Linked DNA regions of Herpetosiphon gulosus. Each later gene encodes a partner of the first gene's protein in a complex. Links are inferred from orthologs where the notes say so. Each region holds a gene or a part of one and is shown on either strand. Other genes may lie near its edges.

What was found. Proteins that work in one complex are often made in the same cells at the same time.
Region 2: the proteins of xseA (region 1) and xseB are in contact, whole or in part, in a cryo-EM structure (PDB 8TXR), measured with the Escherichia coli proteins. The link is inferred for Herpetosiphon gulosus from one-to-one orthologs.

The regions. Positions count from the first base shown.
Region 1 is NZ_BAABRU010000018.1:48,595-54,587, forward strand. The notes cover bases 1,486-4,258. They hold xseA (exodeoxyribonuclease VII large subunit), read right to left. Parts: upstream 3,575-4,258; coding sequence 2,396-3,574; downstream 1,486-2,395. Other genes in these bases: ABEB26_RS20890 (AAA family ATPase), read right to left, coding at 1,583-2,392; accB (acetyl-CoA carboxylase biotin carboxyl carrier protein), read right to left, coding at 3,789-4,256. Also shown: pnp (polyribonucleotide nucleotidyltransferase), read left to right, coding at 1-1,394; efp (elongation factor P), read right to left, coding at 4,355-4,912; ABEB26_RS20910 (M24 family metallopeptidase), read right to left, coding at 4,946-5,993. UniProt on the Escherichia coli protein: Bidirectionally degrades single-stranded DNA into large acid-insoluble oligonucleotides, which are then degraded further into small acid-soluble oligonucleotides.
Region 2 is NZ_BAABRU010000013.1:140,189-144,745, forward strand. The notes cover bases 1,610-4,557. They hold xseB (exodeoxyribonuclease VII small subunit), read right to left. Parts: upstream 3,213-4,557; coding sequence 3,006-3,212; downstream 1,610-3,005. Other genes in these bases: ABEB26_RS18000 (TerC family protein), read right to left, coding at 1,610-2,457; ABEB26_RS18010 (type III polyketide synthase), read right to left, coding at 3,223-4,290. In the rest of the region: ABEB26_RS17990 (TetR/AcrR family transcriptional regulator), read left to right, coding at 1-259; ABEB26_RS17995 (DUF418 domain-containing protein), read left to right, coding at 292-1,416; more of ABEB26_RS18000, read right to left, coding at 1,471-1,609. UniProt on the Escherichia coli protein: Bidirectionally degrades single-stranded DNA into large acid-insoluble oligonucleotides, which are then degraded further into small acid-soluble oligonucleotides.

The sequences.
Region 1 (5,993 bases):
CGATTCTTGAGCAAGGGATTCGGGTCGATGGCCGTAAGGTCAACGAAATTCGCCCAATTGCGGTCGATGTTGGGGTCTTGCCGCGCGTTCACGGCTCGGGCTTGTTTACCCGTGGTCAAACCCAAGTGCTCACCGTGGCAACGCTTGGCTCGCCTGGTGACGAACAACGGCTCGACGATTTGGGCATCGAAACCACTCGTCACTACATGCACCACTACAACTTCCCAGCTTTCTCGACTGGCGAAGCGCGGCCTTCACGTGGCCCACGTCGCCGCGATATTGGGCATGGCAAATTGGCTGAACGGGCTTTGGTACCAGTCCTGCCTGAAAAAGATACATTCCCCTACACCATGCGCTTGGTCTCGGAAGTGTTGGCCTCGAATGGTTCATCATCGATGGCCTCGGTTTGTGGTTCATCGCTGGCCTTGATGGATGCTGGTGTGCCAATCAAAGCTCCGGTTGCTGGTGTGGCAATGGGCTTGATCACTGGCAAAGAAGCTGGTCAGTTCAGCGTTTTGACCGACATCCAAGGCTTGGAAGATGCTTTGGGCGATATGGATTTCAAGGTTGCTGGTACGACTGCTGGTATCACCGCGCTGCAAATGGATATCAAAACCACAGGTATCACGTATGAAATTATGCAGCAAGCGTTTGAGCAAGCTCGCCAAGGTCGCGTGTTCATTCTCGATAAGATGAACGAAATTATCAACACTGCGCGTAACGATATTTCACAATTTGCGCCACGAATTATCACCCTGCAAATCGACCCATCGAAGATTGGGGCATTGATTGGGCCTGGTGGTAAGACGATTCGCTCAATTATCGAGCAAACTGGCGCTCAGATTGACGTTGAGGATGATGGCCGCGTATTCGTGACCACGCCCGATGCTGATGGCGCACGTATGGCTCAATCGTTGATCGAAGGCTTGACCCGCGAAGCCAAAGTTGGCGAAATCTTTACTGGTAAAGTTGTGCGGATTATGCCGTATGGCGCGTTCGTCAATGTGTTGCCAGGCAAAGATGGCATGGTTCACGTTTCCGAGCTTGATGAAAAGCGCGTCGAAAACGTCGAAGATGTGGTCAAAATTGGCGATGAACTAACCGTGATGGTGATCGATGTTGAGCCAGGCACTGGTAAATTGAGCCTCTCACGCCGCGCAATTCTGACTGGCGAAACCGCTGAGCAACGCAAGAGCAGTAGTAGCAAAGGCGGCCCTCGCGGTGGCGGTGGTGGCGGCGACCGTGGCCCACGTCCAGGTGGCGATCGTGGCCCACGCCCCGACGGTGATCGCGGCCCACGCCCTGAAGGCGACCGCCCTCGTGAAGGCGGCGACCGTGGCCCACGCCCAGGTAACGGTGGCAGCGACCGCCGTGGTGGTGGCTTCCGCGGCTAATAGATTCTGATCCACGAAGGACACGAAGTTTTTGTAACCACGAAGGACACGAAGCGCACGAATGTTTGGTATATTGGAATCCTGAGGTTTTTAGAACTGACAGCAAACCAATAAATCGAACTTAGTAGAACTTCGTGTCCTTCGCGGTTAAAAACCGATCCCCAACAACCAATCCCCGACCTCACAATTCACAAATGGCGTAAAAAGCGTTCGGGATGATTGAGAAAATCGCGCAACAAGCTGACATGTTCAATCGCGTTATATTCAATTGGTTGCAAACCTGTAGGGCTAATCTGTAATAAGCGGGCTTTGGGGTAGGCCATAATAATTGGCGAGTGGGTCACAATCACAAATTGGCTTTGTTGCTGTTCAACTGCATCACGCATGAGCGCCAACAAACTCAATTGGCGAATTGGTGCTAGCGGAGCTTCAGGTTCGTCGAGCAAATATAAGCCATTGGGCACAAAACGTGATTGAAATAAGCGTAAAAAACTCTCGCCATGCGAGGCATGATCGAGCCCATCACCATAACGCTGGCGCAACTCGCCGAGTGTGCGCGAATGGGTTTGACGAGCTTGGGCACGCGCCAAGGGCGAAAGCGTGGTGTCAGCCTCGATCTCGCGTAAGCCAGCTTCAGCTTCAAGCCGCAATTGATTTACCCGCTGAGCATAGCCGAAAAAATCTTCAGCCCGCAAGAAAAAGCCGCGTCCAGTGCGTTTATGCCAACTGAGTTTGAGATATTTAGCCAAACGGTGGGCCGACGTTAGGCTTTGATCACGCTCTAAATCGTAGGTTCCGACGGCGATCGAGCGAGTGGCAACCGCCAAACCTTCTAGAAAAGTTGATTTGCCCGAGCCATTGTCGCCCACAATAATCGTCACAGGCGCATCAAAATCGAGGGTTTGACCAATCAAGGCTTGGATGGCCGGCACATTTAGGGGAAATTGCTCAGCATCGTGGGCATCGGGTGGTTTAATTTTCAAACTAGCGAGTAGCATGGCTCAATCTCGTAGCTCAGTGATTGTGGCTTGAAGCTGGCCTTGGTGCAATTGAATATTAATTGGATCGCCAACTGCTACGTGGCTGGTGTTAGTGAGGGTACGATCATTATGCAATACAACTGCATAGCCTCGCGCTAATGTTCGTTCGGGATTGAGTGCCACCAAACTGCGCTCGGCAACTTGAACTTTTAAGCGAGCCATTTCGAGCATGCGCTGGATCGCTCGCTGCAACTGTTGTTGTTGGGCGGTAACCTGCTCACGCGCTTGATGCAGCCGCATTTGAGGGTTGTGCCGTAAAAGCTGTTGTTGCTGTTGGCCTAATTCGCTGCGCAGCAATTGCAAACGCCCTTGAAACAAGCCATGCAACAGCCCAACGTGGCTGATCAATTCATCACGCAACGTTGCCAAATCGGGAGTGACCAATTCGGCGGCAGCTGAAGGCGTTGGCGCACGCAAATCGGCAACAAAATCAACAATTGTTGTATCGGTTTCGTGGCCAACTCCGGTGACGACTGGTACTGGCGAGGCAAAAATCGCCCGCGCTACAATCTCTTCGTTAAATGCCCAAAGATCTTCAATCGAGCCACCACCACGGGCCACGATAATCACATCTGGCTCAAAATCGAATAGCTCATACAAGGCCTCAACAATCGAAGGCGCGGCATCTTCGCCCTGCACAAGAGCAGGAGCGACAATCACTTCGGCCAAAGGAAAACGGCGGCGCAGCACATTCAACATATCCTGCAAGGCCGCCCCAGTGGGTGAGGTGACAATACCGATGCGTTGAGGAAATAGTGGTAATGGCCGTTTGCGTTCGGTTAAGCCCTCAGCTTCTAATTGGGCTTTGAGTCGTTCATATTGGGCTTGCAACAGGCCTTCGCCAGCAGGTGTAATAAAATCGATGTATAGTTGCAAGCGCCCATTATAGAGTTCAACTTTGCCATGACCTAAAATCGCCATGCCATCTTGGGGCAAGTAGCTCAAACGCAAGGCTGTAGAACGCCAAATCACCGCATCAATGCGGGCATCGGCTTCTTTGAGGGTCAAATACCAATGGCCTGATGAATGGCGTTTGCAGTTAGAAACCTCACCATAAACCCAAATATCACTCACCACTGGGTCGCTAGTGAGCACTGCATTAATATAGCCACATAATTCACTGACTGAAAGTTGTTCCATGGCTTGACCTGCTTATTGAGGATAGTAGCACAATTGTACGAGGATTTAACCAAAAAAACAATCGACAATTATTTAGCGGATTGAGTATGTTCCCTCACCCCCATGAAGATTGGAACTCCCCTCGCCCGCCGCAGTGGGAGAGGGGTTGGGGGTGAGGGCATGGAGATGATCCTTAAAACCAACCCTTGTAGGTCGGTTGATGAGGGAGCCAAACTTAATCAAGCGGCACGATTGAAATTAGCACTTGACCATATTCAACAGGCTGACTATTTTCAACGTGAATCGCGGCTACCCGCCCATGAATTTCGCTCTCGATTTCGTTCATCATCTTCATGGCTTCGACGATGCCAATCACATCGCCTGGATGAACCTCATCGCCAACTTTGACGTAGGCTGGGTCTTTGGGTGATGGCGAAGCATAGAAGGTTCCTACCATTGGCGATGTAATTGGTTGACCAATGGGAGCGGCAGGTGTTTCGGCAAGGTTGACAGCAACTGGCGCAGCCGCTACACCACTGGTTACAACCACGGGGGCCGCCACCGCATAGGGCGTGCGCTTGACATGAATTTTGGCATCGCCACGCTCAAGGCTTAGCTCAGTAATATCAGTTTGGGTGATTAACCGCAGCAACTCACGCACATCCTCGGTGAGTAAATTCTGTTCGGGTGTTTGCTCACTCATGGGCTAGCATCCTCAACTACACTGGAAAATGGCGACGGCGCAGGGATTCTTGCCCAGCGCCGTGATGATCAGCTTTAAACTAATGGGCCAAACCCCACTTAGATCCGAGTAATGTACTTACCGTTGGTGGTATCAACCCGAATCCGTTCGCCAACCGCGACGAATGAAGGCACTTGAACCACCAAGCCTGTATCGGTGGTTGCAGGCTTGCCGCCACCTGAAGCGGTATCGCCTTTGTAGTTTGGCTCGGTTTCAACCACGACCATCTCAACTGAAGGTGGCAACGAAATATCCAGCACTTCATCTTCGTAGGTCAAAACGTCGAAGGTTTCGTTTTCGCGAATGTACAACAACGCATCTTCGAGCAAATCCACGCTAACCGGGAATTGATCGTAGGTTTCGGTGTTCATCACATAGATGTAATTATCTTCGCGATAGAGATATTGCACGTTACGGGTTGACAAGCGGGCAACTTCGAAGCGTTCGCCAGCCATAAACGTTTTAACCGTTGTAGCACTGGTGCGGACATTGCGTAAGGTCAGGCGCAAGAATGCCGTGCCACGACCTTGCTTGACGTGGTTGGCTTCCATCACGCGGAACAATTCACCATCAATAATGAGGGTTAGACCTTTGCGTACTTCACCTGTTGAGACCATGATACAAGAACTCCCTTTGGGTTGTAATAAATTTTAGGCTTGCTCGATCACAATAATCGGGTCAAGTGGCGATTGTGTAAGAGTTTCAACGCCATTGGCGTTGAGCAAAACCAAGTTTTCGAGCCGCACGCCGCCCCAATCGGGCAGATAAATGCCTGGCTCAATGCTAAAAATTGAGCCAACTGGCAGCAGATCGTTATGCACACGACTGAGCCGTGGCTCTTCATGAATTTGTAGGCCAACCCCGTGGCCTGTGCCATGGCTGAAATATTCGCCATAGCCTGAGGCTTCGATCACATTGCGAGCCAAGGCATCGGCTTCTTTGCCAGTGGTGTTGGCGCTGATACCGTTGGTTGCATCGGCAAGGGCGTGGCGCACAATGCCATAAATTTCATCAAATTTGGCATCGGGCTGGCCTAAAACCAATGTGCGCGTCATATCGCCATGATAGCCAGCATAGAGCGCCCCAAAATCGACCACAATCGGCTGGCCTTGGCCCAGCGGGGCGTTGCCAGCGTGATAATGGGGCAAAGCGCTATTCAAGCCAGCACCCACAATAATCTCAAAGGCTAAACCATCGCCGCCATGCTCAACAATCGCCTTGTGCAATTCCCAGGCAACTTCGCGTTCGAGCATGCTTGGGCGCAACATCGGCTTGACTGCGGCTAAGGCTTGGTCGGTAATGTTAATTGCTTGGCGCAAGGCCGCAACTTCTTCACTGCTTTTGATCGCGCGGAGTTGCTCGGTCAATGCCCCAATGGCAACCAAGGTTACATCAGCAGGCAAGGCTTGGCGTAAGGCATTGTAATCGGCAACGCTGAGGGTTGCTGGCTCAAAGCCCAAGCGCGTGATCGGTGCAATATGGCGGCCAACACAGCTATACAAGCTTTCATCAAGCGTGCGGGTGATCGTTTCAAATTGGCTGGCCTCTTGGGCTGCTTGCACGGTATAACGGCCATCGCTGATTAATAATGCCCGTTGAGCATCAATAATCAACAAGCCTGCCGAGCCAGTAAACCCGCTCAAATAGCGTCGATTTTGGCTATTAGCGACCAACAATCCATCGATTTGGGCTGCTTCA
Region 2 (4,557 bases), on another replicon or contig:
GCATAATCCAAGGATTGCCAGCTTGGTTCGACAGAGCGATCAGGCCAATCATCAAGCATTGATTAAATTATTCAGTCTGGCGCAACAACGTGGGCAATTAGCAACCAATTTAGATTTGCCGCAGATCGCCGATTTAATCATCGTGCTGATCGATGGCCTAACTTGGCGCAAGGGTTTGTATCCGGAACATGATTTAACCCTATATGCCACTGACCTCAAACATACGATTAAATATCTGTTGTCTGGCACTCGATTTTAATTGTGGGAGTTAGTGGCGCTTGGAGAGGTATTATGGCAGTTACAACTACCTACAAGACCACAAATGTGGTCAAAAATACCCAACGGATTGTTGGTTATGACGTAGCACGAGCCTTGGCAATTTTGGCGATGGTAATTGTGCACTTCGCATTAACCTTCGTCAATATCGAACAACCAGAAACCAATGGCTTGCTTGGCTTGATTGTGCAGTTTTGCGAGGGTCGCGCAGCGGCCTTGTTTGTCGTTTTGGCAGGAGTTGGCTTGAGTTTGATCGCCCGCACCAAAGCCAATTCCTGCCCTGAGGCACTTCAAGCCAAACGCTGGACATTGACCAAACGTGGCTTATTTCTGCTTGGCTTGGGTTTGCTCAACCTCACAATCTGGCCTGGTGATATTTTGCGGGTTTATGGGGTTTCGTTTTTGCTGATTGCTTGGCTGTTTCAAAGCTCAAATCGGCAGATCTTGGGCTTGGCCTTGGGCTTCATGCTGGCCTTTGTCGGCTTGATACTGCGCTTCAATTTCAACCAAAACTGGGATTGGACAACCCTCGAATATAGTAATTTATGGACGATCAAGGGCGGATTGCGCAATCTGTTTTTTGATGGCTTCCGCAGCGTGTTCCCTTGGACAAGCCTGATTTTCTTTGGTATATGGCTTGGCCGCCAAAACGTGCAAGCTGCGCAAGTGCGTTGGTGCTTATTTTGGGTTGGGCTAGGTGTGGCACTGGGAGCACAAATTGGATCGATTGGGTTAACCTACACTTTTACCAACGTTTGGCCAATGTTGGGGCAAGCAGATGCCGAATTATTGTTCAGCACTGGTTCAATTCCACCAATGCCATTGTTTTTGCTCTCGGCAGGTGGCGTGGCCTTGGTAATCATTATGAGTTGTGTGCATCTAAGTGAATTATTTGGTGCGAGCCGAATCATTGGCAGCTTGGCGGCAACTGGCCAATTGGCGCTGACCTGGTATATCGGCCATGTAGTAATTGGCTTGGGTGTCCTGACCAGCCTTGGGTTGTATCAAAATCAAAGTCTGGCGACTGCGCTGTGGTTGGCATTGGGTTTCTTCGGCTTGGCAGTTGGCTGTTCGGTTTGGTGGAAAAAACGCTTCAACCATGGCCCATTGGAAACAGTGTTGCGCTGGGCCACCAGCTAAAATCAACAACGCCCCCAATCGTACAATCGATCGGGGGCGTTGAATCAAATTGGATTAGACTTGGCTATCGGGTTTGATCACAGGTTTATTAGTAACTGGGTTATCCAACGGCGTATCGACACCTTCGAGGCGTTTGGCGCGGCGCAGCGAAGCGATCACCGCAATTGCCAACACACCAATAATTACCGCCAACGAAACAGGGGTTGGAACGTGATAGCCGAGCGCGATGATCAACATCTTGCTACCAACGAAGGTCAAAATCACGGCCAAACCATATTTGAGATAGTAGAATTTATCGACCACCCCAGCCAAAACGAAGTACAGCGAACGCAAACCAAGAATCGCGAATACATTCGAGGTATAGACCAAGAAGGTATCAGTCGTCACGGCAAAGATTGCTGGGATCGAGTCAACCGCAAAAATCAAGTCGCTGGCCTCGACCAAGACCAAGACCAAAAACAATGGCGTAGCCATCAGTTTACCAGCATGGCGGGTGAAGAAATGCTCGCCATGGTATTCTGAGGTAACAGGCAATACTTTACGTACCAATTTGACGACTGGATTGTTATCGGGATCAAGGTGGGTTTCACCTTGGCGAAACATCTTAAGCCCAGTGTAAATCAAGAACGCCCCAAAGACATAGATAATCCATTCAAAGCGTTCGATCAAGGCGGCCCCGACAAAAATCAGGATGGCCCGCATTACCAGCGCCCCAAACACGCCCCAGAACAACACGCGGTGTTGGTATTTGGCAGGTACTTGGAAATACGAGAAGATCAGCACAAAAACGAAGATATTGTCAACGCTCAGCGATTTTTCAATCAGATAGCCGGTCAAGAATTTGAGCGCAACATCGCCGCCTTGCCAGAAATACAAACCAACGTTGAAGGTTAACGCCAGCGAAATCCAGACGACGCTCCAAATTGCTGCTTCTTTAACTGAAACTTCGTGTGAGTTGCGATGGAACACGCCCAAGTCGAGCGCCAGCATCGCAAATACAAAGATTGTAAACCCAACCCACGGCCAAATGCCAATATCCATCGAATGCGCCTCCGCTGCTTGTTTTGGCCAGTGGTGCGAGGCATAAAAAACGCCGCGCAAGACCACACGGCACGAATAAGAAAGAAACGTGTCGTGATGGTCTTGCCGACGTGAACATTCATTGATCACGTGCAAATAGCCGGGAGCAATTAACTCCGTACTGACGACTATTTGCCCCGAAAGGCGGGTGGCTACTCCCCATGCAGTTCGTATTTTGCTACCCATCAACTCTACATTGAGTTGGGTTTGATGTCAAATAGTTTTTTGCAAGTAGCGTGCCATGCAAAGAACAGAGAACAAAGAGCATAGAACATAGGGATTGGGAAATGGTTGTTGGTTGTCGGGGATCGGTTTTTAACTACGAGAGGCACAAAGTGCTTATTTCCTGGTGGTTAATAAGGGATCAGGGGCTAGGGTTAGAGCCAACAACGCTATAATTCACCATTTTGAACCCTGACTGCTGACCCCTAATCCCGCGCCCTTTGTGCCCTTCGTGTTCTTCGTGGTTAGAAACTGACCCCTAATCCCTCGCCCCTGATCCCTCGCGTCTATTCTGTGGAAACCAACTGCCCATTAATAATTTGCTGTACGCGTAGCTCGGCGTTTTGTAACAATTGATTGCATTGGGCCGCCAGAACCATGCCGTGTTCGTAGTGACTCAAGGCTTGTTCCAACGGCAAATCACCAGCTTCGAGCGCATTAACCGTTTGTTCCAACTCATGAAAGACCGCTTCATACGATTGGTCATTTGACATAAGAATCTCCTTATTCGCCGCGAATTAAGCCCAATTCAGCACTAAAACCAGGCCCGAACACTGCCAACAAGCCTAATTCATCTTTGACTAGTGGTTGGGTGGCTAATGCTTGCTGCATCACAAAGAAAATAGTGGCCGATGACATGTTGCCATATTCGCGCAAGACTGCCCGCGAAACTGCTAAATCGGCATCAGCTAGCTGCAACGATTCTTGGTAGGCCTGCACGACCTTGGCTCCACCAGGATGCAATAAATAGCGTCCAAGATCGGCTTGACTCAGGCCATGTTGGGCCAGAAATTGCTCCAACAAAGGCCGAAATTCCTCACGCACGATCGTGGGAATCCGCGAGGAGAAGACGACTTCAAAGCCTGAATTAACTACATTCCAGCCCATAATTTCGGCGCTATCAGGGTAGAGATGGCTCAGTGTGCCAACAATCTGGCCCAAGCCTGGTTGGCGTGGGGCTACTTGATCGCCTTCGAGCAATACGGCAGTCACGCCATCGCCAAACAGCGACGTGGCAATCAAGTTGCGCTTAGAAAAATCATCGGCGAGATAGGTCAGCGAGCAAAATTCAACATTTATTAATAAGACCCGTTGGTTTGGCTCAGCGCGGAGATAATCGAAGGCCGTGTTAAGACCGCCCAAACCGCCAGCACAGCCCAAGCCCCAAATTGGCGTGCGGCGCATTTGGCGGGGCATGCCAAGCCGATGCATCAAAAGCGCATCAAGACTGGGCGCGGCCAAACCAGTTGTGGTCACAACAACCAAATGATCAATATCGTTAGGTGTGAGATCGAGCGGTTGTAAACAGGCTTCAATCGCTTGGCAACTCAAGTTTAGCGCTTCTTCAATAAAAACGTTATTGCATTCAGCAAAACTACGTGGTTCATGCCACCATTCCAAAGGTCGTACCAAGTAGCGCGTATCGATTTGGGCATGCCGAAAAATCGTCAGATAGCGCTGAATTTCGGGAAACGCCGGAGCAAAGCGTTGGGCAACCAACTCTTGCACCGCTCGTTGCGGCACGCAATACTGGGGCACACCTAGCCCAATTGCTTGGATTCGTGGCATCATCGTTCCTATCTACTAGAGGCTGCTTACCCGCTGAAGCAGTTGGCCGTTTAACTATAGCATGAGCTGAATCAGAACATAAAACATAGAGCATAGAACATTGGGGCTGAGGATTGGGTGTTGGGGATCGGGGATCAGTGGCGAGGATTCAGGGGTCAGGCTTTTAAGACAGATGCTTGTTTGGCTATCGGCTATCGGAACATTTTTCGTGTAATGCGTGCAATTTGTGGCTAAAAATAGGGGCTGGGGATCGGAATCTAACGCAGCGGC